2 regions of the Myroides phaeus genome follow, and region 1 is predicted to be linked to the other one. Evidence: riboswitches for the same ligand, from Rfam matches in the RefSeq annotation. Region 1 holds a riboswitch; the other holds the start of a gene.
What was found. Region 1 has a riboswitch for S-adenosylmethionine ahead of GQS07_RS10825 (Na+/H+ antiporter NhaC family protein). Riboswitches for the same ligand answer to the same signal wherever they lie in the genome.
Positions count from the first base shown of each region.

Region 2: linked by a shared signal. The riboswitch ahead of GQS07_RS12590 (hypothetical protein) and the one ahead of GQS07_RS10825 (Na+/H+ antiporter NhaC family protein) in region 1 are both predicted to bind S-adenosylmethionine.

Region 1 covers NZ_CP047050.1:2,423,599-2,432,538, forward strand. The annotation lists gene GQS07_RS10790 (GNAT family N-acetyltransferase) at 1-181, opposite strand, end outside; gene GQS07_RS10795 (bifunctional GNAT family N-acetyltransferase/NUDIX hydrolase) at 279-1,151, shown strand; gene GQS07_RS10800 (porin family protein) at 1,206-1,769, opposite strand; gene GQS07_RS10805 (ABC transporter ATP-binding protein) at 1,931-3,718, shown strand; gene ribB (3,4-dihydroxy-2-butanone-4-phosphate synthase) at 3,851-4,507, shown strand; gene GQS07_RS10815 (Crp/Fnr family transcriptional regulator) at 4,517-5,092, shown strand; gene GQS07_RS10820 (hypothetical protein) at 5,223-5,717, opposite strand; SAM-I-IV-variant riboswitch at 5,854-5,960, shown strand; gene GQS07_RS10825 (Na+/H+ antiporter NhaC family protein) at 6,031-7,323, shown strand; gene fabG (3-oxoacyl-[acyl-carrier-protein] reductase) at 7,393-8,139, shown strand; gene GQS07_RS10835 (hypothetical protein) at 8,263-8,928, shown strand.
Region 2 covers NZ_CP047050.1:2,826,495-2,835,434, forward strand. The annotation lists gene GQS07_RS12570 (hypothetical protein) at 1-411, shown strand, start outside; gene GQS07_RS12575 (CYTH domain-containing protein) at 416-883, shown strand; gene GQS07_RS12580 (DASS family sodium-coupled anion symporter) at 975-2,570, shown strand; gene GQS07_RS12585 (HPP family protein) at 2,900-3,316, shown strand; SAM-I-IV-variant riboswitch at 3,506-3,601, shown strand; gene GQS07_RS12590 (hypothetical protein) at 3,660-4,226, shown strand; gene GQS07_RS12595 (IS630 transposase-related protein) at 4,284-4,829, shown strand; gene GQS07_RS12600 (IS3 family transposase) at 4,862-5,734, shown strand; gene GQS07_RS12605 (glycoside hydrolase family 3 N-terminal domain-containing protein) at 6,114-8,471, opposite strand; gene GQS07_RS12610 (response regulator transcription factor) at 8,599-8,940, opposite strand, start outside.

The DNA.
Region 1 (8,940 bases):
CCTTATCTTCAGCAAGGATAAACTCACATTCATCGGAATCAATTGTTTCTTGTAAAAAATCAATAGCTGGCAAATCAGCTTTAAAGTAGTTTGGTTGGTACGCTTGTAAGGTTTCAAACTGTTGTTGGTATATTAACTGCAACTGAGGTATATCGGAAGACACAGCTTTTCTGATAATCATAATTTATTGTATTTATAAACGAAAATACTAAGTTATTTATAAATGTTATAAATAAAGTTTTTAAAAGTAGTAAATTTGAGATTCAAACAACAATAATATGTCCACTTTACTATATAAAAAAGCCACAATAGCAGATTGTGATTTGCTAACAGAAACGGCTATAACTGCAAAAAAACATTGGGGATATGCCGATGAGCTTATTCGCCAATGGATTGATTTACTAACGATTACAGAGGAGAATTTTAAAAGAGGTAATCTTTATAAATGTTACTTAGCGGATGAATTTATAGGTTTCTTTGCCTTAGTGCCTAAAGGAGATTATATAGCATTAGAACACCTTTGGTTTTTACCTGATTTTTTAAATAAAGGCTATGGTACACAGGTTATAAAAGAAATTAAACGTATCAGCAAAGAAGAAGGTTATAAATATATTGAGGTATTTGCTGATCCCAATACAGATGGATTCTATCAAAAAGTAGGAGGAACTGCAGTTAAGAGTGTACTGACAAATGTTCCAGGGCGTATGATGAGTGTTTTTCACGTTACTGTTACAGACGAACAATGGATTGATTTGCCTACGGTAGGATTAGTTGTAGTTAATAATGGTCAATTATTATTGGCTTATAGCAACAATAAGAAAGCGTGGTACTTGCCAGGAGGAAAGGTTGATCAAGGAGAAAATAAGCAAGAAGCTTTGATTAGAGAAGTTGAAGAAGAATTAGCTGTTACGCTGGATCCTTCTAAAATGACATCTCTTTTACAGGTGTCTGCACCTGCTTATGGAGAAAAGTTAAATATTATGATGCGTCAGCAATGTTTCCTTTATGACTTAGGTGAGCAGGAAATACATCCAACAAATGAAATAGGAGCCGTGAGGTATTTTAGTTATAGCGACTATAAACAAGAGCTTGTTTTAGTACCAGGCGTTTTAATGGTTTATGATTTCTTGAAGAAAGAAAGACTTTTATAAGGAAAAAGGCTATCCTATACAGGATAGCCTTTCTTATTTTAGATACTAATTTGATTAGAATTTGTAACCAACAGAAATTTGGAATACGCTATTCTTAGCGTCTGTTTTTACTCCAGCTTGGCTTTTGAAAGCTTCAGTTAAACCAAAGTTGTAACGAGCATCAAAAAATACACCTACTGGTAATTCATATCCTAAACCAAGGTTAAGGCCAAAGTCAAATCCTTTAGTCATATCTTTAATATCCTTACCATCTAATTCAGATTTTACATTAAATCCGAATTGTGGACCAGCTTGTACGTTTAAACCTTCATAAACGTAATATTTAGCCATAACAGGTACATTGATATAGTGTAATTCGGCTTTTATATCTTTGTTTAAAAAAGAGTATTCAGCTCCTTGTGTAGAATATAAAATCTCAGGTTGAACAGAGAATTTTTCGTTCACAAAGATTTCAGCAACTCCACCAATATTGAAACCAGTTAATGATGAAGACCCTTCACCAGTTAAAGTTGCAATATTTAAACCTCCTTTAGCACCTATTTTTACATCTGGTGTTTGTGCATTAGCTGTTAAACTAAAAGCTAACGCAGCTAATAACGATAGTGTGATTTTTTTCATTGTTCTTATGTTTTATATTTTTATCAAATGTAGTTAAATTTTAATAATTCGCATTTTGTTAGTATTTATTTAACAGTTCCTGTTCTTTCGTACCAGCGTGATTTTGCGTTTTATTGATGTAGGTCAAATACTTATATAAGTAACATAGCTATCTTTGTATTATGAATTTATTTAAGATATTAAAGAAGATTAAGCCCTTTGTGGCTAATTATAAACGGTTAATTATAGGAACGTTAGTTCTTACAGCAGTCGGTTCTTTTGCGGTTCAAGTAAATGCTATTGTTCTTCGCCGTTTGGTAGATGAACTGACAAATGTAATAAATGGTTTACACGATTTGAACTACGGCTATAAGATGCTGCTGATTTGTAGTGCTATTTTAATTAGCAAGGAGATTATACTTGCGTTTATTCAATTCGGACAGAAATTCTTTGGTGAGAAATTGCGTATTTACGTATCAAGAGACATATCACAATTGGTTGTAGATCGCATCTTGACGTATCGAATGGCATTTTATACTTCTGACGACAATGATAGCGGAAAATTACAAACTCGTATTGACCAAGGTATAAGTAGTATTACCCGATTAATACAGAATTTCTTTATTGATATATTACCTCTTTTCGCCAATGCTATTGTTGCTTTGATATTTATTTATAGTGCCAATGTTTATGTGGGACTGGTAAGTACTGCAATGATACCTTTATATTTCTATGTAAGTCAGCGACAAGCAACAAAACTAAAGGGGTATAGACGTAAAATGCGTAGTTATAGAGAGAATAAGAACAACGGAATAATCTCGTTGATTAATTCAATTACTGTTATCAAGTCTTTTGTACGTGAACCATTAGAAGCCAAAAAGCACGAAGCGATTCAGTATGATATGACAGAGAACCAATTGCAAACAAGACGTACAAGTTTTGTATTTGATGCCGTGAAAGGATTTATAGAGCAATTCGGATTGGTAGTCATTATTCTATTAACTGCTTATTTTGTGTTGAAGGGAGAAATGACTGTTGGTGCTATTATGTTTCACGTTCTATTGTTTAATAATGTTACAGCGCCTATACGTCAGTTACACCGTATTTATGATGATGTGAATGATGCGATGATTTACTCAGAAAGCTTTTTTGAAATTGTAGATGCAGAAGATGAGGTTGAATCTACTGGATCGTATATTCCCAAAGAAGTTAAAGGGAAAATAGAAATTAAAGACGTTCGCTTTGACTACCCTAATGGCACTACGGCATTGAAAGATGTATCGATGACTATTGTACCAAATGAAACTACGGCTTTAGTAGGGCTAAGTGGAGCGGGGAAGAGTACAGTCATTAATCTATTAGATAAGTTTTATGCACCTACAAAAGGACAAATATTTTTAGACGGTATTGATTTAGCAGAGTACGATACTAAAGAACTCCGTAAACACATAGGCTTAGTGCTTCAAAAGAACCACATCTTTCAAGGAAGTATTGAAGATAATATCCGCTATGGTAATCCGCAAGCTACTTTTGAGGAAGTAGAGCAAGCGGCTAAGCAAGCGTATATACACGAGCAGATTATGGATTTACCGAAAGGATATCAAGCTGACGCACGTTTGTTATCAGGAGGACAACAACAGCGTATTGCCATTGCACGACTGTTCTTAAAGAATCCTGCTATTATCTTTTTAGATGAACCAACAGCAAGTTTGGATGCTATTGCCACTGAACAGATAAAACTGAGTTTAGATGCTATTAAGGAAAACCGTACGGTAATCATTGTGTCACATAGTATTTCTCAGATAATAGATGCCAATAATATTATCGTAATGGAAAAAGGGCAAGTGGTTGAAAGTGGTACACACGAAGTTTTATATGATAATAAACAAACGTATTACGATATATTCTCAGCGATGGCAAATAGCTTGAACTTAGATAAAATATCACATACGTTAAACCAAGACGAATAAGTCTTTACCAACCGTTAGATGTCAAAAGACCTGCATTTATTTGTAGGTCTTTTTTTGTGGTTTTAATTTATTGACCTATATCAATGTTTCTACTTAGGTGATACAAGACCTTTGGCGTATAAACTAAAAGAGATGAAAACATTAGAAAATACACTTAACCACTTTGGTTGGGATAGTCAAGAAAGGGTTGAAAATGCATTGAGCTTTTTAAAAAGTGGCAAGGGAATATTGTTGTTAGACGATCAAGATAGGGAGAATGAAGGGGATATTATTTTTTCTGCTCATTTGATGTCAGAGCAAGATATGGCTCTATTAATACGCTATTGCAGTGGAGTTATTTGTTTATGTCTAACCAATGAAAAGGCAGATGAGTTAGCCTTGCCTTATATGGTAGAGGAAAACAGTAGTCGTTTTCAAACTCCGTTTACAATTACAATTGAAGCAGCTAAGGGAGTTACAACAGGACTATCTGCTGCTGATAGATTGACAACAGTTCGCGCTGCGAGTAACAAAGATGCTGTTAAAGCTGATTTAGCGCGTCCTGGACATATATTTCCTCTTCGTGCTAAGAATGGTGGTGTACTTGAGAGAAACGGGCATACGGAAGGCGCAATTGATTTAATGAAATTGGCAGGATTACCTCCACAGGCAGTTTTGTGCGAATTGATGAATGACGATGGAACTATGGCGCGTTTAGTTGAGGTAGTTGATTTTGCTAAGGAGCATAAGATGACTGTACTTAGTATAGCCGATTTGGTTTATTACCGTACTTTTGTAATTGACAAATAAGCATTACATATGAAACAGTTGATTGCCTATATACAAGAGCGTATAAGCGTGTCAGAAGCGGATTTAGACCTTATTCTTTCCCGTTTTCACTATGAGAAGTTGGCAAAGGGAACGCAATTGACTTCGTCTGGACTTAGTACACAGAAGTTGTACTTTGTGTGTAAAGGATGTTTACGTATTTTCTATATCAATGAAGCAGGACAAGATGCAACTCGTTTCTTTGCTTTTGAGAACCAGTTTGCAACTGCTTTAGTTAGCTTTATCAATACCTCTCCGTCGTCTGAGTATTTACAGGCATTAGAAGAGAGTGAGGTTTTTGCAATTACACATAATGATTTTTACAATCTATTAGAAGAAGTACCTCAATGGGAGAAGTTTTATCGTCAGTACCTTGAGTTTGCTTACGTAAACAATACAAATAGACTGTTTGCAATGGTTACTATGGATGCGTCTGAACGATATTGCGAATTGCTGAAGCAAAACCCGTTGATTGTACAGCGATTGCCTAATAAGATTGTTGCTTCCTATTTGAATATTTCTCAGGAAACGTTAAGTAGAATAAAAGCAAAGGTTATAATGTCATAAGTGTTTACGCGATGCATTATATTGAGTATATTCCAAAGTGTATAAGTGTTTAAGACAAGATAGAAAAGAAAAAGCCACCCGTGTTGAGGTGGCTTTTATATTGTAAGATCGCTTTCGTGTGTAAGATGTATTAGAATCTGTATCTAATTGCAAGACCTAAGTCAGCACGGATACCGTCTCTGTAGCTATCGTTTAAATAAACCTCAGGACGTAAGTCAAGAGAAATTTGCAAAGGAATATCGAAGTTGTATTCAATACCAACTGTACCAGTTACAAGTCCGAATGCTCCACTGCCAGAGCGTCTTTCTCCTTTGTGAGTTTCGCTATAGTTCCAAGTTCCCACAGCAGCACCAGCACCAGCGTACCAGTTAAAACCACCTTCTATATTCCATACCCATTCATAGATACCTGTTACCTTTACAGCATCATAATGATTATGAGATCTCCAACCTAAATCTAATTCAAGACGGTTGTTTTTACTTAAGTCTCTTTGGTAAGAAATTTCTGTTCCTAATCCACTGTTTCCTCCGAAGCGCAATCCAATAGCATTTTTAGGACTGTTTTGTGCCTGAGCAGAGAATGCAAACCCTGCGATAAGGGCTGCCGAAAGCAATAATTTTTTCATTGTATTTTATTTTTTGTACGGTTTCAAATGTAGTATAAATAGAATTAGTTCGCAAAAAAAGAATTTTTGAATTCTATATTTTGTTGATTAATTGATAGATAGTTTTGTTTTTTCTCATTTTTTCATATATTTGCGGTATTATTATCAAGAATTTGACTGAATAACCTTCAGGAAAATAGCAACCTGCAACAACAAGCAAGGTGCTGCAATCGATAAGCCAGGAATGGAAAAAATGTTGTAACTGCTTCTTTATAAGCAGGGCTATTTCTACGTTTCTGGCGAATAAAACAATTTTAAACTTTTAAATTAAGTTATGTCAGAAAACAAATTTTACTCCTTAATTCCCTTTTTAGTATTTATTGCTGTGTTCTTAGGATGTGGTATTGCCTTAGGTGATTTCTACAAACTACCATCGCCTGTTGCTATTTGTATTGGTATTGTAACAGCATTTATCCTTTTTTATAAAACTCCTTTACAAGACAAAGTTGTTTCTTTAGTAGAAGGTTGTGGTGATAGTAAGATTATCACAATGTGTTTGATCTATTTGTTAGCTGGTGCGTTTGCTACAGTAACGAAAGCTATCGGAGGAGTAGATATGATGGTAAACATAGGGTTGAGTTTTATACCTGTTGCTTATCTTGGTGTTGGAATCTTCATTATAGCAAGTTTCTTGTCTTTGTCTATTGGTACGTCTGTGGGAACTATTGTTGCCTTAGGACCTATTGTTATTGGTTTAGCTGAGAAAACAGGGAGTTCAATGGGACTATTATGTGGTTCGTTGTTAGGAGGAGCTATGTTTGGAGATAATTTGTCTATTATTTCTGATACGACTATTACAGCTACGCAAACTTTGGGCTGTCAGATGAAAGATAAGTTTAGAGCGAACTTTAAACTGGCATTACCAGCAGCAATTTTAACGATTGGTGTTTTGTTATTTATGAAAAGTAATGACGCAGGTGTGAGTTTAGACTTAGATCCTAATCACAATTACTGGGTGGTTATTCCGTATATTCTAATTATTGTATTAGCCTTATCGGGCGTACAAGTATTCGTTGCCTTGTTTATTGGTATAGTCGTAGCGGGTATTGTAGGGTTAGTTCAAATGAATTATGACTTATTTGGCTTTGCTAATCTTATATACCAAGGGTTTTTATCAATGACAGAAATCTTTTTACTTTCTATGCTTACAGGGGGAATGGCTCGTATGGTAGAGAAAGAAGGGGGAATCCAATGGTTGTTGACTAAAATGAAGAGTCGTATGAAAACACCTAAGAGTGCTGAGTACGGTATTGCAGCATTAGTATCTGGTGTAGCAGTATGTTTAGCTAATAATACAGTGTCTATTCTTGTAGCGGGTAATCTTGCAAATGATGTTGCTAAGGAGTATAAGTTAGACAGACCACACGTAGCGTCTATCTTAGATATTTTTGCGTGTGTTGTTCAAGGTGTATTGCCGTATGGAGCACAAATCTTAATCTTATTGAGTTTTTCTAATGGTAACTTAGATTATCTTGATTTGATGAAACACGCTTACTACTTTGGTTTACTGCTTCTTGTAACGTTAGTTTATATGACTTTCTTTAGAAAACAAGCACAAACTGCGTAAAATAAAGTACAACAAAATACAAATTGTTTATATTTGCGTTTAGTTCAAAATATAAAATTGGATTTACAAATGAAATTATTAGAAGGTAAAATCGCTATTATCACAGGTGCTACAAGAGGAATCGGTAGAGGAGTAGCTATGGCATTTGCACAACACGGAGCAAGTGTTGCGTTCACTTATAGTTCATCTGCACAAGCTGCAATCGAACTTGAACAAGAATTAGCTGCTATGGGAGTTCAAGCTAAAGGATATCAATCTAATGCAGCTGAGTTTTCAGCAGCAGAACAATTGGTTGAAGAGATTTTAAAAGATTTTGGAAATATTGACATTTTAATTAATAATGCAGGTATTACAAAAGATAATTTGTTGATGAGAATGTCAGAAGCAGATTTCGATGCTGTAATCGAAGTAAATCTTAAGTCTGTATTTAATATGACTAAAGCAGTACAACGCACAATGTTGAAAAATAGAAAAGGTTCTATTATCAATATGAGTTCTGTTGTAGGTGTGAAAGGTAATGCTGGACAAGCTAACTATGCTGCTTCTAAAGCGGGTGTAATTGGTTTCTCTAAATCTATTGCATTAGAGTTAGGTTCAAGAAATATCCGTTGTAACGTAATTGCACCAGGATTTATTGAAACTGAAATGACAGGTAAATTACCAGAAGATGTTGTAAAAGGATGGAGAGATGCTATTCCTTTAAAACGTGGAGGTACTCCTGAGGATGTTGCTAATGCTTGTGTATTTTTAGCATCTGATATGTCTGCTTATATCAGTGGACAAGTTATTAATGTTGATGGAGGAATGTTGACATAAGATATCTTAGTATATCAAAACTTATATATAAAGGCTATATCTACGGGTATAGCCTTTTGTGTTTATATAAAGAAGGTATAAAAAATTAATTGTATTTTTATTCTATTGTAATACGTAAGTAAAATGAAAGAGTTTATAGAGAAGGGAAAGAGTTTGGGTAATGAGGGAATAAAGTCATTTAAGATCGTCTTCGTTTGTTTGTTGCGCTGGTTGGGAATAATGCTTGTTGGTATATTCTTGTCACTGTGGATTATAATTTATTCGATGACTAAGATTTATATTATAAGGGAGGGATTAGAAGCTAATGGCTTCTTTGCTAATGTTGGAGCGTTCTTTAAAGATATAAACTATTCAGTGGCTCTTATCTTTATTGTACAGATATTGATGTTAATAGGTTATTTTATTATTGCAAATAAATACGCAATTCAGAAAGCTATTGCGATGTTGTGGGAAAGACAAGGAAGTGAGTATATATCGTCTTATATCGCTCAACTCTTAGGGTATTTACAAGCTAAGCAACCTACCTTGTTTACGGATTCGCTGGATAAGCAAACCATAAAACAAGAATTGATTAATATGAATGCTACGAATGTGGTAGCAAGTAATCTTCAAAGACGTACTACTAACTATATTTTATCTAAAGCTAAGGTTGGCGGTAAGGGAAGCTTACTTCAGCAATTAACAACTTTGCGTTTTAATCCTATGGCATTTTTACCTGCTTTATGGGGATTTTATGCACTCGTAGTTTTACAAATATTGTTTATCGTGTATCTAAGGGTATTTGTCTAACAGATTATAATA
Region 2 (8,940 bases), 400 kb from region 1:
ACTGTTGACGGTCTTGAACAATGGAATCCCTTAATAAAAAGCGTATTCCCTTTATCAAAAGAAATATTAGAACAAGAAATTATTCCTGCTTTTATGGTAGAGTTTCCTTCATTAACAAAACAAACATATACTTATAATGAGTTCATATTGTTAATTAAAGATCATCCTGATTTAGCTATTGTAAAAGTTCATAAACAACGTTTTGGCTATATGGTAAATAATACAATTTGTGAAGTTGCTAATATTTTAATTAATGGAGCAAAACTTATCTCTATAAATATCGAATCTACTGATATAAAAGAAATTAAAAAAACAATTTCTGAAATAGGTCTTAATAATATCGAAAATATAAACTATTTACAAGCTATCAAACGTGTAATTGGAATGATAGACAAACCTTTCTCAAATTAATATTATGGCACAAGAAATAGAACATAAATTTTTAGTAAAAGATTCTTTCTTTCAAGATGTAACACATAGTATTCATATAGTTCAAGGATACTTATCTTCTGTCCCGGAACGAACTGTTAGAGTGAGAATCAAAGGAGAACAAGCATTTTTAACAATCAAAGGAATTGGAGATAAAACAGGTATAAGTCGTTTTGAATGGGAAAAAGAAATATTATTACAGGAAGCTAAAAGTCTACTCAAAATTTGTGAACCAGGAATAATTGATAAAACAAGACATATCGCTAAGATCGATGGATTCATTTATGAAATTGATGAATTTCACGGTTCGAACCAAGGACTCATTGTCGCAGAAATAGAAGTAAGCAAAATTGGTGAAAAATTTCCCAAACCTAATTGGTTAGGAGAAGAAGTCACTGGACAACTTAAATATTATAATTCTATGCTAATGCACCATCCTTTTAATACTTGGTAAAAAGCATATTGAACAACTTTAACTGGAATCTTCTTGAGTTTTGCTCTTTAGAAGATTCCTCTTTTGTTTTAAACAATTACACTTCTATTTTATGACAAAAAACAGTCAAGACTTATTAGATATGAGTAATTACTCTATAGAGAAATTACCTAAAATGGAAAAAAGTAAAGTCGAAAAAATAATGGCCAAATTAGGTATTCCTCTGGCGTTAGTAACTTTTATTATTATATACTATTTTTCTAATTTTGACTTCTTAAACTCAATTGACAAAACCACACTTGCTAAAGGAGCATCTAGTCGTTATGACGTAATTGGTCACAACCAATTCATCAAAATAAATTATGCAATGCTCGCAATTTTTATCTCAGCAATAATACTTTGGATAACTGAAGCAATTCCAAACTATTTAACCTCTTTGTTGTTAATTTTAGGTATGGTATTAACACAAGTAACAACAGATAAAGTAGCATATGCACAACTTGGTCATCCTGTAATGTGGTTAAATATTTTATCTTTTGTTTTAGCAAGTATGCTTGTAAAAACAAAAGTAGCAAAACGGTTTGCTTTATGGTTTGTTATCAAATTTGGTAAAAATGCTTTTTATGTTGTTTTAAGCTTTATAGTTATAAATATTGTTTTGTCTGCCTTTATATCTGCTACTACTGCTAAAGCAACAATTTTATTACCAATTTTTATGGTAATCGCAGCTATTTATGGAGCGACAGGTGGAGAGAATAGAAATAACTTTGGTCGAAATTTAGTATTACAAAACTTATTTCAGATTAACATAGGTGCCTCTGGTTTTTTGACTGGATCGGGAGCCAATTTATTAGCTGCTTCCCTCATTGCTGGAGCAATGGGATGGGATTTATTCAGTTATCAAGATTGGTTTATTGCAGCTTTCCCATTAGCTATCATTTTAATTATAATTGCCTGGTTTATAGGGACTAAAATAATATTCCCTTTAAAAGAAGGTGAAAATAAACCACAAATTGAAGGTGGACTACAGAAATTACAAAAAGAATATAAATCACTCGGAAAAATAAGTATAGAAGAGTACAAAGCTATTGCTATTTTCTTAGGTGTATTATTAATGTGGGCTACAGACAAGCAACATGGAATAAATCAAACAGCAGTAGCCTTTATAGGAGCCGTTATAGCCCTATTTCCACGAATTGGAGTAGTTAAATGGAATGATGTAGATATCCCTTGGCATTTGATGTTGTTTTCTGCTGGTGCTTATACATTAGGCGCCGGTCTTGATGCTACTGGTTTACCAAATACATTAGTTGAAGTTATATTTAATTACTTCAGAATAGATCAAAAAACACCTTTTTACATATTGTATATAATCTTAACAGGATTAATGCTATTTAGTGCTATAATATTTCAATCAAAAACAATGCGAGCTCTTATATTTGTTCCTATTGCGATTGGTGTAGCTCAAAAATTTAATTACCCTATATTAAGTTTAGCATTTCCCGTAGCTTTATTAATTGAACATGTTTATGTACTTCCATTTAACAGCAAACCTGCCGCATTATTATATACTACCAACCAATATAGCTGGAGTGATACATTTAAATTTGGATTTACAATGATATGTATCTCTTGGGCTATGATTTTACTGTGGGGAGAAACAGTACTTAAATGGTTAGGATATACAGAAGGTTTATTCTTTTTATAAAACATTTTTCTCATAGATGAATTGAAAAAAATTTATACAAACAACCTGAGCAATTGTACATATGTACAAACAACGTATAGAAACATCTCTTATTGTGAGAATTAACAATTAGAAATAATAATAAGAAGTACTATAAAAAAAAGCATTTCTACAACGAAATGCTTTTATATTTAACGATGACAAATTACAAAATTCAATTTTACTTTTGAATTTTTAAAGATGTAAATTACAATAATCTTTTTAACCAAAATATGCTATTTATCATGTTTTCAACAATATAATACGTGCACCTTTGTAGTACAAAAACATAATAACCAATAATAAACACTATGAAACAAAGAGTTCCAATTTCTCAAATTATGGCTAAAGTTTTAATCGCTGTTCCTACAACGAAAAAACTAAGCGAAGTAAACCAATTATTCGCAGATTACAACATTAGACACATTCCTGTTGTAGAAGGTGAAAAAATCGTTGGTATTATTAGTAGCAAAGATATTTTGAAAATAGGATATAGCCATACCGATATGGATAAAGATGCACTAAATGCTATCTATGATGCTTACAAATTAGAAGACATCATGACAAAAAATCCAATCGTTGTAAGCGATGATACAAATATTAAAGAAGTAGCTGAGTTATTTGCTGAGCAACATTTCCACTCACTTCCTATTGTAGGAAAAGACAATAAATTAGAGGGAATTGTAACAACTACTGATTTAATTAATTATCTAATCGCTCAATACTAAGATTAATAATCCCCTTTATTAATATACCGATTCATTAATAGAAATCCTCGTCACCCCGACGAGGATTTTTTTATGATATATCCTCACATACACATTATCTTTTAATACTTGTTTTACCCTTCAATAAAAAACATCGTAAAAAAATATTTTGCAAAACACTTGTTTTCAATTGGTTTTGATTATACATTTGCCCTGTATTTCGAATCACATTAAGTGATACCAACCGAGAGTAGACTCCACGGTGGTCAAATAATACGGGATGACTGTCCAAAATTAACGTACACATTTTCCTCTATTTTTATCGAAGTACAATAGTTTATTTAATAACATAAAATATTGTATTATGAGCAATTATCATTTCACAGAGACAACGTGGTCTCATCTATCAGACAACCTATTTATCAACATTAAAGCTTCGTCGGTATTTACTGATCTTGAGCTACTCGCCGAATTTAAAAGACGGGAACTTGACTACTCTTGTATCATTACAAACTACGAGAGTACGCCTGATACTACCCCTATCTTTAAAACAGATGGACAGCTTGTTATCCACAACAAGACTATTTTTGAAAAGAATATTCAAAGACCATCTCAAGTAGGTTATTTTTACAAAAGCACCTTATATCCAGCAATGGAATTCCTAAAAAAACACCCTTTATTACAGGAAATGGAGCTTGTAACGTTTGACTATATTAGGGAGCAAACACTTATGTCAGATGCAAATATAACTGTTATCACACCTCAACAATTAGCTGATTTAAAGCCTAATCAGGTGTTTGTATATATGACATTGAATGGAAAAACATACCCTAACCCTTCTGAGGTTGAACCATTTGTAAAGAATAGAACAAAGGTTATTTACAATCGAAAGGTAGGTTATAGAAGGTTTGGAACTTTTGAAGTTGTATAATCCTACATCCCTATTGACCCGTCCTGAAATAACTGTACAGTTTTAAAACAGTTAAAAATGGAAAATAGTAATCAAACAAGACAAAAAAAGACAGAACGTTATCACTTAAAATTTATTGAAAAAGTAATTCAAGAAATAGAAAATGGCGCTACCCAAAGTTCAGTTACTCTCAAGTATGATTTAAGACAACCAACGGTGAGTCGGTGGATTAAGAAATATGGAAGTATAGAATTTGATCAAACACGCAGGAATAAAATTTATTCAGAAAGCTTAAAACGTCAAGTAGTTCATAGTATTACAGAACACAAAATGACTATAAAAGAAGCTTGTATAACGTATGGAATCGAAAGTAAAAGTACAATAACAAATTGGTTATTAGTTAATTACAACAAAAACAAAGATCTTTGTAAAGAAATTAACATTCCAATTCTTATGGAAGAAAAAACAACCAATTTAGAATCTTTAGAAGTAAAAGCTTTAAAAAAGGCTTTAGCTGAAGCACAATTTAAGATAGTAGCATTAAATACTTTGATTGATGTAGCAGAAAAAAAATTGGATATTGATATTAGAAAAAAGTCTGGTTCCAAGCAGTTGAAGAAGTAAAACTCTTATATCCTACCAAGGGAATAGACAAAATATGTAAACTGTTTGGGAAAACACGAAGTGCTTATTATCAGTCAATTAATAAATATGAGCGGCAATCAATAAAAGATGATATCATCTTACAAGAAGTATTGAAAATCAGAACCAGCCTTCCTAAGGTAGGTACTCGAAAACTTCAGTATATGCTCCAAGAACGCTTAGCTACACATAAGATAAGCATAGGCAGAGATTATTTATTTGATTTATTAGATAGTCAAAAAATGTTGATTAGGCAGCGCAAACGAAAAGCATACACAACAGATTCTAGAGCATGGAGAGGTCAATATTTGGACTTGTATAATGGTGTAAAGGTTATTAGACCAGAGCAATTTTGGGTAAGTGATATTACATATATACGACTAAATAATGCTTGGGGATATCTGAGTTTAATCACAGATGCTTATTCACATAAAATAATGGGATATAGTTTTAATCTAGATTTGACTACAAAAGGGTGTTTGAAAGCCTTAACAATGGCGTTAAAAAATAGAATGTATACAGAAAAACTTATTCATCATTCTGATAGAGGATGCCAATACTGTAGCGCTACTTACACTCAGTTATTAATAGATAACGATATATCAATAAGTACTACACAAAGTGGAGAGCCAAGAGATAACGCAGTAGCAGAGCGAGTAAATGGTATAATTAAAGGAGAGTTTAATCTAAACTACTCAAGTTTAGGGTATCAAAAAACTAAGGAAAAAATAGGTAATAGCATAGAAGCTTATAATCAAATTAGACCTCACGATAGTTGTGATAGATTAACTCCTAATCAAGCGCACCTAAAAACAGGGGTGCTTCCTAAAAGATGGAAGAATTATTACAAGAATAAAACAGAGAAAAAAGAACTTGTACAGCAGTAATAGGATTACTGAAATAACTGTACAGTACAAAACAGGATTATCAACTATAGCTGTACAGCTATAGTAGGACGAGACATATTTTAGGTATTTACTATGGATAGCAATAGCGTAATGTGTGTATGATCTCTTGGATGTACTAAACTCATTTGCAAAACCAATAAAGCTTTTAAATGTTGAAATATTTGGTTGTCAATAGTTCAATTACTATTAACGACGGTTGCACTTATGTTGAAAACACTTATTTTCTATGTTGCGTAGTACAAATGTCTTAGCTATTAGAGATATCAAAATTATCCAAAACACACCTATATTATAAAAACAAAAAGAGGGAGCTATATAGCTCCCTCTTCTCTTAAATAAAATTGTCCCCCCAACAATCTTACTTACTGCTTGTTAAATCTTTAAAATCAAGTTTTTCTACAAAAGCAGGTTTAACCTGTTCCACCAATAAAGGCTTCTTCATTGTAAACGCAGCTTGTAAAACAATGTCTTGACTTGACTTACCAACTAATACTTTATATGTTCCAGCATCTGCTATCCACTGACTTTTATCTGTGTGAAACGATGCAATTTCTTTAGCTCCTATTGTCAAGTGTAAAACTTCAGACTGTCCTGGCTCTAACAACTTTGTCTTACCAAAATCAACTAATACCTTCACAGGTTTGTCAATAGTTCCTTTCGGTGCACTCACATATAGTTGTACTGCTTCTTTACCAGCAACTTTCCCTGTATTTGTAACCTTCACAGAAACTTTGATATCATCTTTAAACTCTTGTTTATTCAGTGTCAGACCAGTATAATCAAAAGTTGTATATGACAATCCAAATCCAAACGGATAGGCAGTTTCAACATTAAAGGTGTCGTAATAACGGTATCCAACATAGATTCCCTCCGTGTATCTAATATCACGATAATCAGAAGATTCTGAAGCAAAGAAACTATCTACAGAAGGCACATCAGCATACGCTTTTGGAAAAGTAGCTGTTGTTTTTGCAGAAGGATTTACCTTACCGCTAACAATATCAGCTAACGCATTACCACCTTCAGCACCTGCAAACCAAGTAACTAATATAGCATCTGCTTTATCACTCCAAGACGTATTCATCACACTTCCTACGTTCAATACTACAATTACTTTTTTACCTTCCTTTCTAAAAGCATTTGAAATACGAGTTAGCATTGACTCCTCTTCTTTCGTCAAATTATACTCGGTTTCAACATTCAAGTCTTGCTCTTCAGCAGAATTTCTTCCAAAAGTTAATATCGCTACATCTGTATTTGCAGCAGCCATAGCCAACTCTGCATCTGTTAAATTCAACTGTCCAATCACTCCTAACGGTGCTAATTTGTTCAACTTAGCTCTACGTGCAATATCCTTTTTCTCTTCTTCTTGAACATAACCAACATACTTTTCAAGCAATGGTTTGTACAAGGTGAATGACGCATTCTGTAACCCTTTATACACAGGTACATTATAAGACGTTGTAACCTCACTACTACCAGTACCTCCAACAACCAAGTGATACGACCCAACTCCAAATGTAGCTATACGTGTCGTTGCCGCAAGTGGAAGTGCGTTTGCATTTTTAAGCATCACTGTTCCTTCAGCTGCAATTTTACGAGACACAGCTGCGTGTGCTTTCAAATCTGGATTATCGCTATAAGCATATTTCAATGGCGTTGGCGACTTAGCCACCAAACGCAAAGCATTTTTCACTGCAAAATCCAAGTCTTTTTTAGAAAGTTTTCCCGACTTTACATCTTTCAAAGCTGCCTCTAACTGAATTTTAGAACCTGGCATAATCATATCGTTTCCTGAGCGAATTTGTGCAGATACATCATTTGACTCATTACCAGCACGGATAATTTCAACACTTGAGAAACCAGAGTACCAATCTGTCATTACCAATCCTTTAAAACCCCATTCTTCACGAAGTAGTTGGTAATTCAAATCTCTTCTTTCACTTGTATAAACATTATTCAATTTGTTATAAGAAGTCATAATTGTCCAAGGTTGAGCACCTCTAACAGCAATTTCAAATGGTCTTAAATACAACTCTCTCAAAGCACGTTCACTAACTAATGAATTACTGAAAAGGCGATTTCTCTCCGCATTATTGGCTGCATAATGTTTAAGTGAAGTCCCGATTCCCAATTCTTGAACAGCGTTGATTAAGTTCATTGCCATTACACCAGCTAAAACAGGATCTTCAGAAAGGTATTCGAAGTTACGGCCTCCAAGTGGGTTACGATGAATATTAACTCCAGGAGCTAACAACACATCAATTCCATACTCTTTAGCTTCTGTACCTAAAGCTTTTCCGATTTCGCGTGCAAGTTCTTTACTCCAAGTAGAACCTAAAACAGTTTCTGAAGGGAAAGCTGTTGTATAAAATGTTCTTGATATCCCTTCCCTCGTAGGATTAATACGGATTCCAGAAGGACCATCACACACAATAATGTCTGGAATTCCAAGGCGATCCACATTATGTGTTTGTCCACCTGCACCAGGAACTCTACCATCGATAACCCCAAGGTTACCCACATTATCCATTCCCCTACCAATGATTAAAGCAACCTTTTCTTCATCTGTTAACTTTAATAATAATTGATCAATTTCAGCATCCGTGTATAAAACTGCTTGCTGTGGTAACTTAACATCTTTTGTTTTTTGAGCACTTATTTCCTGTGTACCATATAGCACAAAGAAAGCAAGTAAATAGGTTAGTTTTTTCATAGGTTTTTATTTGGTTGATGACTATAAAATTCAACTTTAAAACACATTTGTAATATGTGAGGCAAACCTATTCCATTTCGTAAATGATTTCAATACGTATTTTCACGTATTCTTAAATCACTACATACTAACCATATATCTCTTCCAATGTCATCACTCGATTCGTGAGAGCATAAAGAATAACCCCAATGAAGTTTTTAGAGTTTGTGCGTTCCATCAAATTTCTTTTGTGCACCTCAACAGTGCGTAAACTGATGTTTAGTTCATCCGCAATTTCTTTTGCAGCCAACTCTCTCGCGGTTAATTTAATAATATATTTCTCTCGAAGTGAAATATAAACAACATCGTTAAACTCATAAAGTCCTTGATAATACAACTTCAATTTTCTAAGAAACCCGTTGGGATCGTGTTCATCAACAAACACAATATGCGGACCTATATATATTTCTTTAGCTGTAAGTGACAGCAT